Linked DNA regions of Gemmatimonas sp.. Each later gene encodes a partner of the first gene's protein in a complex. Links are inferred from orthologs where the notes say so. Each region holds a gene or a part of one and is shown on either strand. Other genes may lie near its edges. The genes, in order: groL and metK.

Evidence for each region.
Region 2: the proteins of groL (region 1) and metK are in contact, whole or in part, in a cryo-EM structure (PDB 8P4O), measured with the Escherichia coli proteins. The link is inferred for Gemmatimonas sp. from one-to-one orthologs.

What each region holds. Positions count from the first base shown.
Region 1 is NZ_JANPLK010000042.1:53,642-56,800, reverse strand. Bases 92-2,929 are described here. They hold groL (chaperonin GroEL), read right to left. Parts: upstream 2,415-2,929; coding sequence 768-2,414; downstream 92-767. Other genes in these bases: RMP10_RS10940 (co-chaperone GroES), read right to left, coding at 2,449-2,751; RMP10_RS10950 (MBL fold metallo-hydrolase), read left to right, coding at 92-688. In the rest of the region: more of RMP10_RS10950, read left to right, coding at 1-91; RMP10_RS10935 (type III pantothenate kinase), read right to left, coding at 3,026-3,159.
Region 2 is NZ_JANPLK010000014.1:19,231-22,503, reverse strand. What follows is about bases 133-3,084. They hold metK (methionine adenosyltransferase), read left to right. Parts: upstream 133-998; coding sequence 999-2,171; downstream 2,172-3,084. Other genes in these bases: RMP10_RS04245 (hypothetical protein), read left to right, coding at 2,814-3,084; RMP10_RS04250 (bifunctional nuclease family protein), read left to right, coding at 2,266-2,781; ptsP (phosphoenolpyruvate--protein phosphotransferase), read left to right, coding at 133-945. In the rest of the region: more of ptsP, read left to right, coding at 1-132; more of RMP10_RS04245, read left to right, coding at 3,085-3,273. UniProt on the Escherichia coli protein: Catalyzes the formation of S-adenosylmethionine (AdoMet) from methionine and ATP.

The DNA.
Region 1 (3,159 bases):
GCTTTTGCTGACGCACGAGCACACCGATCACGCGAGCGGCGCCGTAGCAGCGTGCGCGCGGTGGGGGTGGCCCGTGTACGGATCGGGGGGCACGATCGACGCGCTAGGCAGCGGCAGCGGAACGGACGTGCCATTGCGCGATGCACGGGCGTTCGCGGCGCAGGGGCCAACCTTGATCAGTGGTTTCCTGATCGAGACGTCGTCGGTGCCGCATGACGCACGGGATTGCTGTGCACTCGTCTTGACCGACATCCGGAGTGGTGCGCGCGCGGGGGTGGCGATGGATGTCGGACGTGTTCCGGATACCCTGCCGGTCGCCTTTGAGCGGTTGGACCTCTTGGTGGTCGAATCGAATCACGACGAGCAGATGCTCGCGCGCGGTCCGTATCCCTGGTCGCTGAAACAACGGATCAGCGGAGGACTCGGACATCTCTCGAACGGCGCCGCCGCCGCGTTCGTGAGCGCGTGTGCGCATCGCGGACTGCGTGGGGTTCTGCTCACGCATCTGAGCGAAACCAACAACCTGCCCTCGCTGGCGATCGAGCGAACGCGCGCAGCACTGCGCCGCGCGGGATGGACCCGCGACGCGTTGTTGGCGGCGTCGCAGCAGCTCCCGTTGCCGCCGATGACGTCGACCGGTGAAGCGGCGTGGTTGGTGCGCGCGTCGCAATTGTCGCTCGGCTTCTAACCGCCACACGACGGGTTCGAACGGCAGAACGGGCGCCCGATTGGGCGCCCGTTCTGTTTCCTTCGACCGTTGGAACGGCTTAGTACATGCCGCCCATGCCACCGCCGCCGCCGCCACCATGGCCGCCGCCGGCAGGAGCCGAGTTGTCCTTCTTCTCGACGATAAGCGCTTCCGTCGTGAGGAGGAGACCGGCGATCGACGCGGCGTTCTGCAACGCCGTGCGGGTCACCTTCGTCGGGTCGATCACGCCGGCCTGCACGAGGTCTTCGTACACATCGGTCAGCGCGTTGTAGCCGAAGCTGGTTTCCTTCGCCGTGCGGATCTTCTCAACGACGATGGAGCCTTCACCACCTGCGTTCTGGACGATGATGCGGAGCGGCTCTTCGATCGCGCGACGCACGATGTCGACACCGATCTGCTCGTCGCGCTCGACGACTTTGACGTCCTTGAGCACGTGCTGCGCGCGGATGAGCGCGACGCCGCCGCCGGGGACGATGCCTTCTTCAACGGCGGCACGCGTGGCGTGCAGCGCGTCTTCGACGCGAGCCTTCTTCTCCTTCATTTCCGCTTCGGTCGCGGCGCCGACATTGATGACGGCCACACCACCGGCGAGCTTCGCGAGACGCTCCTGGAGCTTCTCACGATCGTAATCCGACGTGCTCTTTTCAATGGCACCGCGGATTTCCTTGACGCGGCCTTCGATGTCCTTCGTTTCGCCGCCGCCGTCGATGATCGTCGTGTTGTCCTTGTCGATCACGATGCGCTTGGCCGTGCCGAGGTCCGTAAGGACCGCGTTTTCGAGCTTGAAGCCGACTTCGTCGGACACGACCTGACCCTTGGTCAGCGTCGCGATGTCCTGCAGCATCGCCTTACGACGATCGCCAAAGCCCGGCGCCTTGACGGCGACGACGCGCAGCGTGCCGCGCAGCTTGTTGACGACGAGCGTGGCGAGCGCTTCGCCTTCGATGTCTTCGGCGATGATGAGGAGCGGCTTGCCGAGCTGGGCAACCTTCTCGAGCACCGGGAGAAGATCCTTCATGGCAGAGATCTTCTTGTCATGAATCAGGATCATGGCGTTGTCGAGCACCGCCTCCATCTTCTCCGGATCCGTGACGAAGTACGGCGAGAGATAGCCACGGTCAAACTGCATACCGTCAACCGTCTCCAGCGTCGTCTCGAGGCCCTTGGCCTCTTCGACGGTGATCACGCCGTCCTTGCCGACCTTTTCCATCGCTTCCGCGATGAGGTTACCAATCTCGGGATCGTTATTCGCCGAGATGGTGCCGACCTGCGCGATTTCCTTCTTGCCCGTGGTGGGCACGGAGATACGCTTCAGTTCTTCAACGATGCTCGCAACGGCCTTTTCGATGCCGCGCTTCAGCGCCATCGGGTTGGAGCCGGCGGTCACATTCTTGAGGCCTTCACGGAAGATCGCCTGGGCGAGCACCGTGGCGGTCGTGGTGCCGTCGCCAGCGAGATCCGACGTCTTGGTCGCGACTTCCTTCACCATCTGCGCGCCCATGTTCTCGATCGGATCGGCCAGCTCGATTTCCTTCGCGACCGTGACACCGTCCTTGGTGATCGTCGGGGCGCCGAACTTCTTGTCGATGACGACATTACGGCCCTTCGGTCCGAGCGTGACCTTCACGGCCTCGGCGAGCTGATCGACGCCACGCTTGAGAGCAGCGCGCGCGTCCACGTTGAAATGCAGTTCCTTGGCAGCCATGGTTGCTATTTTCCGTTGAGTGGTTCGAAGACGATTAGCTGATCACCGCGAGCACATCCGACTCGCGGAGGATGAGCAGCTGCTCACCGTCGATCGTCACTTCCGTACCGCTGTACTTCCCGTACAGGATCTTGTCGCCGACCTTCACGTCCATCGGCACGCGGGTCTCCTTCTCATAACGGCCCGGGCCAACAGCCACGACAGAACCCTGCTGCGGCTTTTCCTTGGCGGTATCCGGGATGTACAGTCCACCGCGCATCTGTTCCGCTTCTTCGCTCGGCTTCACGACGACGCGATCAGCGAGCGGCGCTACCTTGGCGGCACTCTGAGTGGCCATAACTGTTGTCTCCTGCGTATGTGTCAGGGATCGAACCAATGAATATGCTCGATGTTAGCACTCAAGCGAGTCGAGTGCTAACGACCAAAAGCTAAACGAAACGACGGTGGCAGTCAAGCGGGGCGCACGGTCGATACAATTCTGTAACTGCAAGCAATAAAAGCGTTTAGCGTTCGACTCGAACTGCCGATTCGACATTCGACGGCTCAATGTGGCAGATGTATCCCGCAGCAGACTGCCTTGACGGCAGCCCCCGCATCGGGGAAGCCGCTGCCTACTGCACAACCAGCAGCTCGTATGCCAAGCGCAATCCCTGCAGGGTAAGCGTCGGCTCGATGAGATCGAACTCCGAACACCACGGCTGCAGAGTCTCCGCCAGACCGCCTGTGGCGACCACCAGCGGGACCT
Region 2 (3,273 bases), on another replicon or contig:
CGCGCCAACGTCGACATCCCCGAAGAAGCGGAGATGAGCGCGACCAGTGGTGCCGATGGCGTGGGCCTCATGCGTACGGAGTTCCTCGTCGTCGGCCGCGCCACGATGCCCGACGAGGAAGAACAGTACAAGGCCTACAAGAAAGTCATTCAGGCCTTCGGCACGCGTCCCGTCATCATTCGCACGTTCGATGTCGGCGGCGACAAACTGCCGGTAGGCGGATTCCCCAGCGAGGCCAATCCGTTCCTCGGCTGGCGCGCCATCCGCATGTGTCTCGACGAGAGCGAAATGTTCAAGGTGCAGCTCCGCGCGCTGCTGCGCGCCGGGGTGCACGGCGATCTGCGCATCATGCTGCCGCTGGTCGTCACCGTCGACGAAGTGCGGGAAACACGCCAGTTGATCGACGTAGCCGTGGCCGAACTGGCTGCACGTCGCATTCCATTCCGGGCTGATGTACCGCTGGGCGTGATGGTTGAAACGCCGGCCGCCGCCATTGCCAGTGATACGCTGGTGCGTGACGTCGACTTCTTCAGCATCGGTTCGAACGACCTCGTCCAGTACACGCTCGCCGTCGACCGTGGCAACGCGAACCTCGCCCCCCGCTTCACGCCGTTCCATCCCGCCGTGCTTCGCCTGATCGCGCAGGTGCAGGCCACCGGGGCGGCCCACGGCATCGATGTCTGCGTCTGCGGCGAAATGGGCTCCCAACCGCTGGCGGTGTTCGCCCTCATGGGACTCGGCATCCGTCAGCTCAGCGTGGCCCCGCGGGCCGTCGGTGAAGTAAAGCGGGTCATTCGCAGCGTGCGGATGGCCGCGGCGCAGGATGCGGCCCAGGCCGCACTCGCGGCCGGAACCGCGCGCGAAGCGGAAACACTGTTGCGTCGTCGTTTGCGTACCGAACTCGATGCGGCCGCCCAGTCGGGCGGGTTGCCCGCACTTTCATAGCGGACTAGTCTACGCGAGACCCTCTCGCACGAACCTTCTACCCAGAGTGCTGCGTGGCCGATCGTCACCTGTTTACGTCGGAGTCCGTGACCGAAGGACATCCGGACAAGATCGCGGATCAGATTTCGGATGCCGTGCTCGACGCCATCTTGGCCAAGGATCCCGCAGCGCGCGTCGCCTGTGAGACCTTGGTGACGACCGGCTTGGTGGTGATCGCCGGCGAAATCACGACGTCGGCCTACGTGCCGCTGCCGGAGATCGTGCGCAAGACCATCGAAGGGATCGGCTACACCGACGCCAACTTCGGTTTCGACAATAAGACCTGCGCCGTCATGAGCACGATCGACGCGCAGTCGCCCGACATCTCGCAAGGCGTGGACACCGGCGGCGCCGGCGACCAAGGCATGATGTTCGGCTATGCGACCGACGAAACGGCGGAACTCATGCCGTTGCCCATCCAGCTTGCGCACGCCCTCACGCACCGCCTGTCGGCGCTGCGCAAGGACGGCTCGCTGCCGTGGCTCCGCCCCGACGGCAAGGCGCAGGTCTCGGTGATCTACGAAGGCGATCGTCCGATTGCCGTCGACACGGTCGTCATCTCCACGCAGCACGACGAGAAGGTGTCGAACACCAAGCTCCGTCGCGCCATCCTCGACGACGTCATCATGGCGTCGATTCCCGAGGAGTATCTGCCCAAGCGCCTCAAGACCCACATCAATCCCACCGGCCGCTTTGTCATTGGTGGCCCGCAGGGTGATGCCGGTCTGACCGGACGCAAGATCATCGTCGACACGTACGGCGGCATGGGCCGTCACGGTGGCGGCGCCTTCAGTGGGAAGGATCCGTCCAAGGTCGATCGCTCGGCCTGCTACGCGGCGCGGTGGGTGGCCAAGAACATCGTGGCGGCGAAGCTCGCCTCGCGCTGTGAAGTGCAGGTAGCCTATGCGATCGGTGTCGTCCAGCCGGTGTCGGTGTACGTCCAGACCTTCGGGACCGGCGTGGTGTCCGACCGGGCGATCGAGGCCGCGGTGAACGAGGTGTTCGACCTCACGCCGCGCGGCATCACGCGTGATTTGGACCTGCGCAAGCCGATCTATCAGGCCACCGCCGCGTACGGGCATTTCGGTCGCCGTCCGGAAACCGTGGGGCGCGGCCGCTCGGCCCGCACCACGTTCACATGGGAACGCACCGACCGCGTCGCCGCGCTCAAGCGCGCCATTCGGTGATCCGCGAGGGGGCACCGCTCCGCACCACACGTGCCGAGCGGTGTGCCCCGCGGACGGCGTGCCGTCCTCGCGTTCGCCTGCACGAGGAGTAACGATGATGGTTGAAGTCACGGTGGCCCGACTCGGGCTCGACAGCGCGACGAATTCCTACGTCGTCATTCTCCGCGAACGAGGCGGGAAGCGCGTCCTGCCCATCTGGATCGGGCAGCCGGAGGCGGAGTCGATCGTGATGCAGATGAATTCGGTGAAGCGCGAACGGCCGATCACGCACGACCTCTGCAAGTCGCTCATCATCGGGCTCGGTGGCACGCTGCGCCGCGTCTCCATCACTCGCGTACAAAAGAACACGTACTACGCCGAGATGCAGATCGACGGACCCATCGGCGTAGTCGAGGTCGACGCCCGTCCGTCCGACAGTATCGCGATTGCCCTGCGGCTCGACGCGCCGATCTTCGCGCCGTCCGCATTGCTCACTGCGCTCGACGACGATCAGGATGACGACGGCGATGACTTCTCCGTCCACGCCTCCGACAGCGAACTGACGGCCGAACAGCTCAAGGCCTATCTCGAGAACCTCCGGCCGGAAGACTTCGGCAAGTTCTCGCCCTGACGTTTCCGCTCCCCCACCCGATTGTCCACCGCGTGTCCCGACTCCCGTCGTTCTTCCGACTTCTCGCGCTGACCCTCGTCGCCGCGACCGCCGCCGCGACCGCCACGACGTTGCACGCGCAACCGCGCTCCGTCGATGGACGCGTTCGACGTCCCGTCAGGGTCAACGCGGACTCCACCGGCATGGGACCGGCCGTCGGTGCGTGGGTCACGCTGCATCGCGTCGGCAAGGACACCGCTGGACCGATCGACTCCATCCGCACTGACGCGCAAGGACACTATCGCTTCCGGTGGACGCCCTTCGGCACGGCGGATGGTGTCTACTTCGCGTCGACGACATGGGGAGGCATCGCCTATTTCACGCCGCCACTCAAGACCGTCGACGCGCGCGGTGACGACGCCGAGATTACGGTGTTCGACACGACGTCAGTGCGCTTCCAGCTCACCGTGAAGGGTCGACATCTGATCGTCGGCAAGTCCGACACGACGCAGT